4 regions of the Kitasatospora sp. NPDC004272 genome follow, and region 4 is predicted to be linked to each of the others. Evidence: riboswitches for the same ligand, from Rfam matches in the RefSeq annotation. Region 4 holds a riboswitch; each other region holds the start of a gene.

Region 1 (3,517 bases), on a different contig from region 4:
GCGGCGGCCAGGTGGTCGGCCAGCTCCCCGGTGGTGCGGACGGCGACCAGGCGGCGCAGTTCGGGCAGGCCGCCGGCCACGTGCTTGTACAGCGACGGGGTGGCCACCCCGGCCCTGGCGGCGACCGCGGCCAGGGTCAGCGCCTCGGCGCCGCGCTCGTCGATCAGTTCCAGGGCGTGGTCCACCACGGCGGCGGTGGAGAGTCCGGCGCGGGGCATCAGCGGGCGGTCCCGTTCTCGTCGGTCGGTCCGGCCGGGCCGTCGAGCTCGGCGAGGAAGGGCAGCAGGGCGTCGGCGACGGCCTGCGGGCGGCCGGCCATCGGGTAGTGGCCGGCGCCGGCGATCATCACCTTGCGGCCGCGCAGCGCGGCGGCCTGCCGGTCGGCGACCAGCTCCGGGTCCGGGAAGTCGGGATCCCGCTCGCCCATCAGCACCAGCGCGGGTACGTCGACCGCCGCGCACCAGCCGACCGGCGCCGAGTCGCCCTTCAGGTAGCCGCGCAGCGCCGTCTTGCGGGCCGGCTCGCGGAGCATCGCGGCCAGGCCGGCCCGGTAGTCCTCGAAGTCGGCGGGCCGGGCGGCGGCCGGGTAGTAGAACTTCTGCATCGAGCCCCACAGGCCCGGGAAGGCGCTGACCAGCGGGGCGGCCAGGCCGAACAGCGCCTTCTGGAAGGCGTTCAGCGGCAGGTTCTCGATGAAGGCGTCGACCAGCACCACCCCGCCGGTCCGCTCGGGGGCGAGCGCCGCGGCCCGCACCACGGTGGCGCCGGTGTACGAGCTGCCCACCAGGACGGCGCCGCGCAGGTCCAGGTGCTCCAGCAGGGCCACCAGGTCGTCCGCGATCGCCGCCGGGGTGTGGTCGGTGAAACCGGTGGAGGACTCGCCCATGCCGCGCAGGTCCATGGTGACCACCCGGTGCCCGGCGGCCCCCAGCAGCGGGGCGAGGAAGCGGTAGACGGTCCGCCGGTCGAGCATGCCGGGCAGCAGGACGACCGGGGTGCCGGGGCCGGTGGCGTCGTCGAAGGCGATCCGGCCGCCGGGGACGTCGAGGTACCGGGTGGTGGTGCCGAGGGTGCTGTTCATCGCGGGCCTCCTGGGCGGGCGTCGTCCGGCGCTCCGGGCTCCGCGCCCGGCTCCTGCCAATAGCCATAAAGCTAAGGCTAATAGCCTTAGCCGTCAAGCCCGGCGGGTGCGCCCGCCGACGGGCGCGCTCCGGACCCCGTCCGTCCCGGACCCCGTCCGGCTCAGATCCCGTCGGCCCGGAACGGGTCGTGCTCGGAGAGCAGTTTCTCCAGCCGGGCCTGGTCGACCCGGCTGGTGATCGCGCCCTCCTCCTGGCGGTCCCGGACCACCTTGGCCAGTGTGAACGCGGAGGTGACCTGGTAGAGCAGGCCGACGGCGAGGAAGGCGCGCATCCACGCGCTGACCGGGAGGTAGGCGACCCCCAGGGCCAGGGCGGCGGTCGCGAACGCGAAGGACGCGACGGCCTGCAGGTAGTAGGCGGACGTGGTGCGGCGGGGTACGGGAGCGGTCATGGGGCCAGGGTCCCGCCGGGGCGCGGGCAGGTCGTGAGTACGGATACTCAACTGCTCCGTCACGGTCCGTCATGGCCGGATCCGGGTACATCGACGAACCGTCACAAATCGCCCATAGGGCGTCAGGAAACTTTCACTGCACCCAGGAGGGCGCTTGGAATCATGGGGTCCATAGGATTAACGTTTGATAACGCAGCGCGGTCGGCAACGCCGTAACCATGCGGCACCGTGCGCCACGCCTAATCCATCCGGTCCTGCCCCGCGGCAGGTCCAGGAGCCGGGGAACCACGTTCCACCGGGGTGAATCGGGACGGCCCTGGGCCCGACCGTAGGAGACCTTCCACCTCCGAACCCGTCAGCTAACCCGGTCGGCGGCAGGGAAGGAAGGAGCGCGCCCCAGTGGCGTCGACCTACACCGAGAGCACCGGCACCCAGCTGCTCGACCACCCGGTCGAGGCCGAGCCCGTCCGGCACCGGCTCCCCCGCCAGGCCCGCACCGGCGCGCCCCTGCTGGGCGTCACCGCGATGACCGCCGCGCTCGGCGCCACCGGTCTCGCCGCCGCTCCCGCCCAGGCCGCCCCCGCGCCCGCCCCGGCCCCCGTCACCGCCGCCGACGAGGTCTCCGACGACCTGCTCGCCGCCGACCCCGGACTCGCCCTCGCCGCCCGCATCCTGCAGCAGGCCGACGGACAGCGCACCGACGCCGAGGAGTCCGCCCGGCTGGCCGCCGCGCAGGACGCCGAGGCCAAGCGCGCCGACCGGCGGGCCGGGACGACCACGACGGCCGCCGCACCCGGCACCGACCGCTCCGCGCCCGCCCTCCCGCTCACCGGCTACCGGCTGGGCGACGGGTTCTCGCAGGCCGGCCTGCACTGGGCGCACCTGCACAACGGGCTGGACTTCGCCGCCCGCACCGGCACCCCCGTCACCGCCGTCACCGCCGGCGCCGTCACCGCCGCGGGCTGGTCCGGCACCTACGGCTACCGCGTCGTCCAGACCCTCCCCGACGGCACCGAGCTCTGGTACTGCCACCTCGCCCGGATCACCGCCGCCCCCGGCCAGGCCGCGCCCGGCACCCTCCTCGGCACCGTCGGCTCCACCGGCAGCGCCACCACCCCGCACCTCCACCTGGAGGTCCGCCTCGCCGACGGCTCCCCGGTCGACCCGCTGCCCTGGCTCCGCCACCTCGGCCTCCAGCCGTGACCGGCGGCCGCGACCGCCGGGGCCGCTGACCCCGGGGCCGCGGCCCCGGCTGGTCGCGGCGCGACCGCCGCGCCCTCAGCTCGCCTGGCCGGTCGGCATCACGGTGACCTGCTGGAGGTTGACGCGCGGCGGCAGGGCGGCCAGGAAGCCGACCGTCCTGGCGATGTCGCCGGGGGTGAGCCACTCCATCGCCTCCTTGGAACCGTCCAGCCAGGCGAGCGCGCCCCGGTCGGTGACGTGCGACTGGAGCTCGGTGTCGACGATGCCGGGCTCGATCGCCGAGACCCGGACCCGCTTGGCGCCCAGCTCGGCCCGCAGGTGGAGCGAGAGGTGGGTGACGTACGCCTTGGTCGCGGAGTAGACGGCGAAGGTCGGGAAGAGGTTCCGCGCCGCGATCGACGAGGTGTTGACCAGGTCGGCCACCCCGCGCTCGGCCGCGGCCGCGACCAGCTGCGGGGTGAACGCGCCGATGACGTTCATCAGGCCGGACACGTTCAGGTCGATCTGGCGCTGCCACTGCTCCACGGCCAGCTCCTCGACCGGCGCCGGGAGCATCACCCCCGCGTTGTTGAACAGCAGGTCCGCGCCGCCCAGTTCGGCGGCGACCCGGTCGGCGGCGGCCCGCACCGAGGCCGGGTCGGTGACGTCCGCGGCGATCGCCAGGGCGGTGCCGCCGGCCCGCCCGATCCGGTCGGACAGCGCGGCCAGCCGCTCGGCGCGGCGGGCCAGCAGGACGACCCGGGCGCCCAGCCCGGCGAGCTCCTCGGCGGTGGCCGCGCCG
Region 2 (3,517 bases), on a different contig from region 4:
CGCCGGAGCGGTGCGACATCATGCAGCGGTAGCCGTTGCGCTGGGCCAGCTCGACGGCGTCCAGGGTCTCGGTGAGCGAGCCGATCTGGTTGACCTTGACCAGCAGGGCGTTGGCGGTGCCGGTCTCGATGCCCTTGCGCAGGCGCTCCGGGTTGGTGACGAACAGGTCGTCGCCGACCAGCTGGACCTTGTCGCCGATCGCGTCGGTGATGGCCTTCCAGCCGTCCCAGTCCGACTCGTCCAGCGGGTCCTCGATGGAGACCAGCGGGTAGTCGGCGACCAGCTCGGCGTAGTACGCGATCAGGTCGGCGGAGGAGAGCGCCTTGCCCTCGAACTGGTAGGCGCCGTCCTTGAAGAACTCGGAGGCGGCGACGTCCAGGGCGAGCGCGACGTCCTTGCCCGGGGTGTAGCCGGCCTTCTTGATCGCCTCGGTGATGAGGTCGAGGGCCTCGCGGTTGGAGTCCAGGTTCGGGGCGAAGCCGCCCTCGTCGCCCAGGCCGGTGGAGAGCCCGCGCTCCTTCAGCACGCCCTTGAGGGTGTGGTAGACCTCGACGCCCCAGCGGACGGCCTCGGAGAAGGACTCCGCGCCGATCGGGGCGATCATGAACTCCTGGATGTCGACGTTGGAGTCCGCGTGCGAGCCGCCGTTGAGGATGTTCATCATCGGGACGGGCAGCACGTGGGCGTTCGGGCCGCCCAGGTAGCGGAACAGCGGCAGGTCGCTGGCCTCGGAGGCGGCGTGCGCCACGGCGAGGGAGACGCCCAGGATGGCGTTGGCGCCGAGCGAGGACTTGTCCGGGGTGGCGTCCAGGTCGAGCATGGCCTGGTCGATGAGGCGCTGCTCGGTGGCGTCGTAGCCGACCAGCTCGGGGCCGATCTGCTCGATCACGGCGAGGACGGCCTTCTCGACGCCCTTGCCGAAGTAGCGGCTCTTGTCGCCGTCACGGAGCTCCAGGGCCTCGAAGGCACCGGTGGAGGCACCCGACGGGACGGCCGCGCGACCGGTGCTGCCGTCGTCGAGACCGACCTCGACCTCGACCGTGGGGTTGCCGCGGGAGTCGAGGATCTCACGGGCTACGACGACATCAATGGACGGCACGAGTGCATCTCCTAGCGGAAGCGGATGTGTGGTCGTTACGACCAGAGCCTAGCCGCACAGCGCCGTGCGGCCACGCCCGGCCGGGCCCCGTCTCACGGTGTGGCCCGGCTACTCACCGGTAGTTCACCTGTTTGACGGCCGCTCCGCCGCCCCCGGCGGCGCGAACTGCTCGGCGCGCGCCGGGAGCGGACGGGCGGCCAGGGGACGCGGCCCTCGTCAGGGCGGCGGCGGGGCCTCGTCAGGCCGCCGGACCGGCGCGTCCCACATGCCGGGACCGGGGTCGGACCGGAACCGGACCGGGGTCAGAGGGAGAGCACCTGACCGGGCAGGATCAGGTCGGGGTCGGCACCGATCAGCTCGTGGTTGGCCTGGTAGATCCGCTCCCAGCCGCCGGACACGTGCTGCGCGGCGGCGATGCCGGAGAGCGTGTCGCCGCCCTGGACGGTGTAACCGCCGGCGGGCGCGTCCTGCGGGGCGGCGCCGTTCTGCGGGGCCGCCGGCGGCTCGGCGGGGGCGGCGGGCTCGGCGGGGGCAGCGGGCTTCGCGGGCTTCTTCGACGGCGAGCTCTTCGGCTGCTGGGGCGCGGTCGGGCGCTCCTGGGAGCGCGAGGCGGTGTCCGCGGAGGTGTCGGCGGGCGCGCCGCCCTTGGCGAGGCCGGCCCGCTTGGAGCAGACCGGCCAGGCGCCGGGGCCCTGGGCGGCGAGCACCCGCTCGGCCACCGCGATCTGCTGGGCGCGGCTGGCCTGGTCGGCGCGGGCCGCGTACTGGCCGCCGCCGAAGGCGCGCCAGGTGGAGGAGGTGAACTGCAGGCCGCCGTAGAAACCGTTGCCGGTGTTGATGTTCCAGTCGCCGCCGCTCTCGCACTGGGCCACGCGGTCCCAGGTGTCGACGGGGGCGGCTGCCGCTCCGGTGGCGGCGAGCAGTGGCAGGGCCAGGCCGACCGAGGCCACGCCGGCGGCGGCGATGACCTTCTCGGCCTTGGTACTACGGCGGTGACGAGCAGCGTTGGAGAACAGCACGGGACTTCCTCTCCGCACGCCTGCGAGGTGAGCTGTCGGGTTCGGACCGGGAGGCTGGCCCGGCCGCCGGACGCTCCGGACGCGGTTGCGCCCGCTGCTCGGCGGCTTCACCCCAAGCCGTTGGGACTACGGCGTTCACACTGGTTCCCCCGCTCCTGTCCGGTACCTGGTAGGTGGCCCGAGGACGCGGCGGACAGGACTCGGCGTGCCGCGATCGGGGCCCGCAGCTGCGGGCATGTCGGAGAGTAGGCAAAGCTGACGAGCAATCACAAGCTCATATCACCATGATCACGCCGAAATCACGGATCTTCGTTCCACGTACACGAACGATCCCGGTATGTCCGGATTGATTCCGAGCAGGCGTGCGACGCGCGCCCCCGCCCCGGCGTGTCGTCGGCCCTGCGCGGCGGCGTGTCGCGGGTGCTGAAACGGCGTCAGCGGGGTGTGAAGGAGACCGGGAGGTCGCGCAGACCGCGCATGATCAGCCCGCCCCGCCAGCGCAGCTCGGCCGGATCGGCCGCCAACCGAACGTCCGGAAGCCTGGTCAGTAGGCTGCCGATCGCGCGCTGTCCCTCAAGCCGGGCCAGCGGGGCGCCGATGCAGTAGTGGATGCCGTGACCGAAACCCAGGTGCGGGTTGTCCGAGCGGGCCAGGTCGAGGGTGTTCTCGGCGGAGAACCGGGCCGGGTCGCGGTCCGCCGCGGCCAGCACCACCAGCACCGGGTCGCCGACCGGGACGTCCACCCCGCCGATGGTCAGCGGTGCGGTGGCGAACCGCCAGGTGGCCAGCTCCACCGGGCCGTCGTAGCGCAGCAGTTCCTCGACGCCGGTCTCCAGCAAGCCGGACTCGCCGCGCCCCAGCGACTCCTGGAGCAGGGTGCGCTGGTCCGGGTTGCGCAGCAGCGCGTACATGCCATTGCCGATGAGGTTGATGGTGGTCTCGAACCCGGCGAAGAGCAAGATGAAGGCCATCGCCGCGGCCTCGTTCTCGGTGAGGTGCTCGCCGTGGTCACCGGCCCGGATCAGGCCGGAGATCAGGTCGTCGCCCAGGTCGGCGCGCTTGCGGTGGATCAGGTCGGCCAGGTAGCCGCGGATCTGCTTGACGGCCCGGCCCACCCCTCCCCTCTTACCGCCCGTGTGACGGATCATCATCCCGGCCCAGTCGCGCAGGTCGTCCTGGTCCTCGGCCGGGACGCCGAGCAGGTCGCAGATCGCGTAGATGGGGAGCGGGAAGGCGAACTCGTGGATCAGGTCGGCCTCGCCGCGGCCGGCGAAGGAGTCGATCAGCCGGTCGGTGATCTCCCGCACCCGCGGTTCGAACTCGGCCACCCGGCGCGGGGTGAACGCCTTGGAGACCAGCCGGCGCAGCCGGGTGTGGTCCGGCGGGTCGATGTTCAGCA
Region 3 (3,517 bases), on a different contig from region 4:
CCCAAGACCTACACCTTCCGCACCACCCCCAAGGCGCTCGACGCGCTCAAGGACGCCGGTGTCGACGTGGTCTCCCAGGCCAACAACCACGCCGTCGACTTCGGCCCCGACGGCCTCGCCGACACCCTCGCCGCCAAGGCCGCCTCCCCGATCCCGGTGGTCGGCATCGGCAAGGACGCCGAGGAGGCGTACGCCCCGTACGTCGCCACCGTGCGCGGCGTGAAGGTCGCCGTGCTGGGGGCCAGCCAGGTCAACGAGATCACCAACCAGAAGTGGCGGGCCGGCGCCCACAAGCCGGGCATCGCCTCCGCCCTCGACGAGACCGCGCTGCTGCGCGCCGTCACCGCGGCGAAGGCGCAGGCACCGGTGGTCCTGGTCTACCTGCACTGGGGCGACGAGGGCGTGGCCTGCCCGACCCGCGCGCAGAGCGCCCTCGCCAAGAAGCTCGCCGACGCCGGGGCGACCGCCGTGGTCGGCACCCACGCCCACACCATGCTCGGCGCGGGCATGCTCGGCAAGACCTACGTGGCGTACGGCTTCGGCAACTTCCTCTGGTACGGCACCTCGAACTACACCGCCTCCGACGAGACCGGCGTCACCACGCTCACCGTCACCGCCGACGGCCGCGTCACCGGCGAGACCTTCACCCCCGCCCACATCGACGGCCGGGGCGTGCCCGTCCCGCAGAGCGGGAACGCCGCGAAGGCCGCCCAGCAGCGCCGCGACGGCCTGCGCGGCTGCACCGGGCTGGCCGCCGTCCCGAAGTGACGGCGGCCGGCCCGGAGTCGGTCAGCCCAGGTCGAGCACCTGGCCCGGACGGATCAGGTCCGGGTTCTCGCCGACCACCTGCTGGTTGGACCTGTAGAGCTCGGACCAGCCACCGCCCAGCGCGTGCTCGCGGGCGATGGCGGCCAGGGTGTCGCCGGTGGTGACGGTGTACGGCTGCGCGGACGCGGCCGCCGCCGGGGCCGCCGGTGCGGCCGGATCCGGGGCGGTCGACGCGGCCGGGTCCGGAGCCGTCGGTGCGGCCGGGTCCGGAGCCGGGGTTGCCGACGCGGCGGACGCGTCCGGGGCCGCCGTGCTGCCGGTGGGCGAGGGGGCGGGGGTGGTGCCGGTGGTGCCGGAGGAGTCGGCGCTGCCGGACGGGCTGGGCGACGGGGTGACCGGGAGGGTGGGGACCAGGCCGGTCCCGTTGCCGCCGTTCCCGTTCCCGTTGCTGCCGTCGGTGGGCGTGCCCGGGCCGGGCGTGGCGGTCGGGTCGGTGGGCGGCAGCGGGGTGCCGGGGGCGGCCGACGGGGTGCCCGGCGCGGTCGGGGCGTCCGTGGCCGGGGCGTCCGGGGCGGGGCCGGTCGGGGCGGGGGCGCTCGGCTGCGGCTGGGGGTGCGTCAGCTGCAGGTAACGCTCGTACAGGCTCTGGTGGCTGGTCCAGAACCAGGCGCCGTTCTTCTCGTACCAGTACACGTGCGAGACCGGGTCGTAGCCGGGCAGGCCGGAGAACACCGGCGCGGTGTTCCCGCTCGGGACGGTGCTGCCGTCCGGGGCGGCGTTGACCGCCGCGATGCCGCGGGCGCCGCGCAGCGAACCCGTCTCGTCGGCCGAGTCGTTGTCGTCGACGACGCCCGGCGCGGTGGCGGTGCTCAGGCCCGCCTCGTCCACGCACGAGGACCAGGGCGAGGGGCCCTCGGTGGCCAGGATGCGTTCGGCGACGGCGATCTGCTGGCTGCGGGTGGCCCCGTTCGGCAGCGGGGCGAACTGGGTGCCGCCGTAGTCCGTCCAGCGCTGGGCGTTGATCTGCAGGCCGCCGTAGAGGCCGTTGCCCGCGTCGGAGCCCCAGTTCCCTCCGCTTTCGCACTCGGCGACCCGGTCCCAGACCGCGCTGGGGGCGGCGTGCGCGCCGGTCACGGCGAGCAGCGGCAGGGCGATGCCGACGCCGGCCACGCCGGCCACCGCGATCGCGCGCTCGGCTGCCTTCTCCGCCGGACCCTGCCGACGGTGACGTCCCGAACCCGTGAAGAGCATGCGAGATCCTCTCCGCACGCCTGCGAGGTGAGCTGTCGGGTTCGGACCGGGAGGGAGGCCCGGCCGCCGCGTCCGGTCACCCGGTGCGGACGGCTTCACCCCTAGCCGTGGGGGACGGCAACAATCGTGGTTCCCCCGCCCCTGTCCAAGGGTGGTGGTGGTCGACCCGACGGCGCGGCGGACAGGGCTCGGCGTTCTCGCGCGCGGGGCCCGGTGGTGCGGGCTGGGAGGAGCCTATTCACTCGAACGCGGCAATCACAAGCGCGTCGCGCCCGGATCACGCCTTCGTCACGCCGGTTCCCGCGTGGTGAGTGGACGACCTGTTGACGATGTCTCGGGCCGGAGGCGGAGTCGGCCGGGGGCGGGAGGTCGACGGACCGGCTGGAGAAGTGTGGCCGATCGCTGGGATTGGGGGGAAGGCGAACGGGGAAGGCCGACGCACCGGTTGGGTGACAGAGGCAGGCAATTGGTGACAAGTCGCTTGCAGGGTAAGGAAGTTCGGTGAAATCGGGGCATTGTCCGTGTTGCGGATAAATCACGCGACAGGGGGTGCGCGGGCTTCCTACGATCGCCCTGCTCGCCGTCCCGTGCGGCGGGTGCGCTGCTCCGGTCCGTCGGGCTCGTCGGGTCCGTCGGGTGGGCCGGGAGCGCCGGATTCGTCGAGGAGGTCCCGTGCGCGTTCCGATCCCCGAAGTGCTCCGCACCGAGCGCCAGTTCGCCCGGCTGTTCGTCGGGCAGTCGCTGTCGGTCCTGGGGGACCGGGTCTCGTTCGTGGCGCTGCCCTTCGCGGTGCTGGCGATCGGCGGCTCGGCCGCGGACGTCGGCCTGGTCACGGCTGCCGGGCTGCTCCCGCTGCTGGTGTTCACACTGGCCGGGGGCGTCTGGGCGGACCGGATACCGCGGCAGCGCATCATGCTGGCCTCCGACCTGGTGCGCTGCGCCGTCCAGGCGGCCGCCGCCGTGCTGCTGCTCACCGGCACCGCCCGGGTCGGGACGCTGGCGCTGCTGATGGCGCTGTTCGGCGTCGCGGACGCCTTCTTCCTCCCGGCCTCCACCGGGCTGCTGCCCCTGCTCGTCCCCGCCGACCGGCTGCGCGAGGCGAACGCGCTGCGCGGGTTCGTGCAATCGACGTCGCTGGTGGTCGGACCCGCGCTGGCCGGGGTGCTGATCGCGGCGGTCGGGCCCGGCGGTGCGCTGGCGGTGGACGCCGCGAGTTTCGCCGCCAGCGCCGCCGTGCTGGCCCGGCTGGGGCCGGCCGGCGGGGCGGCACCCGACGAGGCGGACGGGGCGGGTGCCGCCGACCCGGAGCGGGCCGAGCGGGCCGAGCGGCCCGGTTTCCTGGCCGAACTGCGGGTCGGCTGGCAGCAGGTGCGCAGCCGGACGTGGGTGTGGTCGGGGATGCTGGCGATAGCGGTCTACCACGTGGTGGTGCTGCCCTCGGTGTTCGTGCTCGGGCCGGTGCTGGCGGAGCGCGAATGGGGCGGTGCCGGCGCGTGGG
Region 4 (3,517 bases):
ACGGTGGGGTCCACGCCCTGGGACCGGTACTGGTCGGCGGCGACGGCGGCCAGGTCGCCGCGCATCCGGTTCAGCTCCTCCTGTCCGGCGGCGACCTGGTCCTGCAGGCCGCCGGCCTCGGCCTGGAGCCGCTGCTGCCGCTCCTGGGCGGCGTTGTACTTCTCGGACGCCTGCTCGGCCTCCTCGTAGAGCTGGTCGACCTGGGCCTTGACCTCGCCGCGGCTCACCGGCTCGGCCGGGGTGAGCGGGGCGGCGGCGGCCCCGCCGACGGTCAGCCCGAGCGCGCCGGTGGCGGCGGCGGTGAGCGCCAGGGCGCGGGCCAGGCGCTGGACGCCGGGCAGCGGGGTGCGACGGTGCACGGACACGTGCGACGGCTCCGTTCTGCGGCCGGCCTCCGCCGCCGTCCGCCGTCGGACGGCCGTCCTCGCGGGGGCCCGGGGGCAGAGGTTAGCGAGTCGGATCGATCCAGTCCAAACCCCGACAGGCACGAATATTTGACCGCGAATCGGACACCAGGACGAGAACGGCCCGGCACCCCCTGCGGGGTACCGGGCCGGAGGCCGTGCCGGACCGTCAGATCCGGACGATCCGGTTGATCGGCATGACCGTCGCCGACTCGTAGCGGACCTGCGCGCCGGTGTGCGGGGCGTGGACGATCTGCCCATTGCCGACGTACATGCCGACGTGGTGCTGGTCGCTGTAGTAGATGATCAGGTCGCCCGGGCGGGCGTTGGCGATGTCGGTGCCCAGGTTGGTCCCGGCCCCGGCCTGCGCCTGCGAGGTGCGCGGGATCGACACGCCGGCCTGCTTGTAGGCCCACTGCATCAGGCCGGAGCAGTCGAAGGTGCTCGGACCGGCCGCGCCGTAGGAGTACCAGCTGCCGAGCTTGGAGACCGCCGCGCCGACCGCGTTGCCCGAGAAGCTGGAGGACGCCGGGGCGTTCAGCTCCACCCGGACGGTGTCGCGGGAGGCGTGCTGGTCGGCGTCGCGGGAGGCGCGCTGCGCGGCGTCGGCCTTCGCCTTGGCATCCGCGGCGGCCTTCGCCTCGGCGGCGGCGAGCTGGTCGCGCTCCTGCTGGGTCAGCGTGTTGAGCAGCTCCTGGGCCTTGGCCAGCTTCGCCTTGACGTCGTCCTTGTCGGCCTGCAGGGCCTTGGTGGTGGTGTCCAGCTCGGCGAGCTTGGACTCGGCCTCCTTGCGCTGGGCGTCGAGCTTGGCCTGCTCGGACTTGAAGGTCTTCAGCAGGTCCGCCTGGGTGGAGCCGACCGCGTTCAGCGTGCCGGCCTCCCCGAGGAACGAGTCCGGACTGCTGGAGAGCATCAGCTGCATGGTCTGCGGCATGCTGCCGCTGCGGTACTGCTCGGCGGCGATGCCCGCCAGGCCCTCCTGCGCGGTGGTCACCTGCTCCTGCTGCCGGGCGAGCTGGTCCTGGAGCTGGCCGACCTGCTTCTGCAGCTCCTGCTGCTTCTCGACGGAGGCGTTGAGCGCCTCCGTCTTGACCTCGGCCTGCTCGTTGAGCTGGTCGACCTGCTGCTTGACCTGGTCCTTGGTGGGCGCGGGGTCGGCGTGCGCACCGCCCTGGGCGGACAGCGCCACGGCAGCGGCGGCGGTGGCAGTGAGAATCGAGACCCGGGCACGGCCGACGGGCTTGGGACGGCGATGGGACGCCACGAAGGCGGACTCCTTCTTCCTCACACCGCCTACCGGGTGAGCTGACGGGTTCGGGCCGGAAGAGATGTGCCCTACGACGCCTCACCGACCGCACGCGGCCGTCCCGGCGCCGATTCACCCCGGGGGAACGTGGTTCCCCGGCTCCGTTCGACAGCACCCCCGTAGGGGTATCCCCGTCAGCAGACCCGGTGTTGACGGTCTGCCCGCTGCGTCACGGACTCGGCGGCGACCCCCGCCGCCGCCCCCCTTGGGCGATCGACTCTGCGGTGGTCGAAGCACGACCCTAGTAACCGATCCGTGATCCGTTCAAATCCTTGTCGGAAAAAAATCTGATTCTGAATCAAATACCGCAATGAATCTGACCGAACGTGATCGATTACTTACACAGAGCGTAATAATTCTCACGATACGGTCGGGAAATGCCTCGCCCGGACGTGTCGCGGATCACAGGGGGATCTCGACCCGTCCGGGCGTGTCACGATGCGTCAGTTGTCGCCCGGTGGGGCGTTTGTCCGATTTTTCGGACCGTCAGACCCGGCGGATGGTGGAGATCGGCAGGGTGTCGACCTTCATCGTCTTCACCACGTCACCGGTGCGCGGGGCGTGCACCACCAGGCCGTTGCCGATGTACATGCCGACGTGGTGCCGGTCGCTGTAGTAGATGACCAGGTCGCCGGGCTGCGCGTTGTGCCAGTCGGTGCCCACGTTCACGCCGTAGCTGCCCTGCGACTGCGAGGTGCGCGGCAGCGAGACGCCGGCCTGCTTGTACGCCCACACCATCAGGCCCGAGCAGTCGAAGGTGCTCGCACCGGTGGCGCCCCAGACGTACGGCGAGCCCTGCTTGCCGAGCGCGGCCGACACCGCGGTCGCCGCGTAGCCGCTGGCCTGCGGCAGGGTGGACGGGTCGACCCGGGAGGCGCTGCGCGAGGCGGTGCCGCCGCTGCCCTGGAGGATCGCGGCCCGGTCCGCGGCGTTCAGCCTGGAGAGCAGCTTCTGCGCCTCGGCGAGCTTGCTGTTCACGTCGTTCTTGGCGTCGTTGAGCGCCTGGGTCTGGGTGTCCAGCTCGTGCAGGACGGCCGCGGCCTCCTGCTTCTGCTGGTCCAGGCGGCGCTGCTGGTCCTTGAGGGACTTGAGCGTCTCGGCCTGGGTGCTGGCGGCCTGGTCGAAGGAGGACGCCTTGGTCAGGTACTGGTCCGGGTCGGCGGAGAGCATCAGCTGCATCGACGGGTCGACACCGCCCTGCCGGTACTGGTCCCCGGCCACCGCCGCGAGCCCGGAGGCCAGCTCGGTCAACTGCTCCTGGCCGCGGGCCACCTGGTCCTGCAGGTCGCTGGCCTGCTTGCGCAACTGGTCGGCCCGCTCCTTGGCGCCGTTGTACTTCTCGGCCGCCTGCTCCTGCTCCTCCAGCAGCTTGTCGACCTGCGCCTTGACCTCGTCCTTGTTCGGCTGGGCCGGGGCGGCGTGCGCGCTGGCCTGGGCCGTCAGGGCGACCGCGGTCGCGGCGGCGGCGGTGAACACGGAGATCCGCGCACGGCTCGGCTGCTTGGGACGGCGGTGGGAGGCCAAGGGGGTGCTCCTTCTTCCTGCTGGACTCACCCCAAAGAGTGATGGTCCGGAATATAGGTTTGACGCCAGACCCTAGTGAAGTCCCCACCCCCGCGTCCACTCCCGGGGGGCTTCCGGCCCCGGGCACCCGCCCCCCTTCACCGGACCGTCACACTCCGGTCGCCCTGAGGTCCCCTGACCCCGTCTCAGCTGCGCCTCTTCAGCTGCGCGCGAGCCGGTTCAGCAGCAGCACCGAGGCCACCGGCCGGGCACCCGCCTTGCGCACCCCGTCCGCCACCTCCCG

Evidence for each region. A riboswitch is a leader RNA that binds a small molecule or an ion and turns the genes downstream of it on or off. The one in region 4 is predicted to bind cyclic di-AMP.
Region 1: linked by a shared signal. The riboswitch ahead of ACWEO5_RS06970 (M23 family metallopeptidase) and the one ahead of ACWEO5_RS15285 (NlpC/P60 family protein) in region 4 are both predicted to bind cyclic di-AMP.
Region 2: linked by a shared signal. The riboswitch ahead of ACWEO5_RS29475 (transglycosylase family protein) and the one ahead of ACWEO5_RS15285 (NlpC/P60 family protein) in region 4 are both predicted to bind cyclic di-AMP.
Region 3: linked by a shared signal. The riboswitch ahead of ACWEO5_RS31635 (transglycosylase family protein) and the one ahead of ACWEO5_RS15285 (NlpC/P60 family protein) in region 4 are both predicted to bind cyclic di-AMP.

What each region holds. Positions count from the first base shown of each region.
Region 1 covers NZ_JBSGET010000014.1:21,999-25,515, reverse strand. Annotated here, with positions in the region: gene ACWEO5_RS06985 (TetR/AcrR family transcriptional regulator) at 1-218, opposite strand, end outside; gene ACWEO5_RS06980 (alpha/beta fold hydrolase) at 218-1,081, opposite strand; gene ACWEO5_RS06975 (YiaA/YiaB family inner membrane protein) at 1,243-1,533, opposite strand; cyclic di-AMP (ydaO/yuaA leader) riboswitch at 1,760-1,922, shown strand; gene ACWEO5_RS06970 (M23 family metallopeptidase) at 1,933-2,736, shown strand; gene ACWEO5_RS06965 (SDR family oxidoreductase) at 2,812-3,517, opposite strand, start outside.
Region 2 covers NZ_JBSGET010000122.1:10,654-14,170, forward strand. Annotated here, with positions in the region: gene eno (phosphopyruvate hydratase) at 1-1,099, opposite strand, end outside; gene ACWEO5_RS29475 (transglycosylase family protein) at 1,402-2,118, opposite strand; cyclic di-AMP (ydaO/yuaA leader) riboswitch at 2,122-2,300, opposite strand; gene ACWEO5_RS29480 (cytochrome P450 family protein) at 2,553-3,517, opposite strand, start outside.
Region 3 covers NZ_JBSGET010000142.1:11,482-14,998, forward strand. Annotated here, with positions in the region: gene ACWEO5_RS31630 (CapA family protein) at 1-768, shown strand, start outside; gene ACWEO5_RS31635 (transglycosylase family protein) at 790-2,019, opposite strand; cyclic di-AMP (ydaO/yuaA leader) riboswitch at 2,023-2,186, opposite strand; gene ACWEO5_RS31640 (MFS transporter) at 2,692-3,517, shown strand, end outside.
Region 4 covers NZ_JBSGET010000041.1:36,514-40,030, reverse strand. Annotated here, with positions in the region: gene ACWEO5_RS15290 (NlpC/P60 family protein) at 1-365, opposite strand, end outside; gene ACWEO5_RS15285 (NlpC/P60 family protein) at 574-1,668, opposite strand; cyclic di-AMP (ydaO/yuaA leader) riboswitch at 1,679-1,834, opposite strand; gene ACWEO5_RS15280 (NlpC/P60 family protein) at 2,197-3,234, opposite strand; gene ACWEO5_RS15275 (NYN domain-containing protein) at 3,434-3,517, opposite strand, start outside.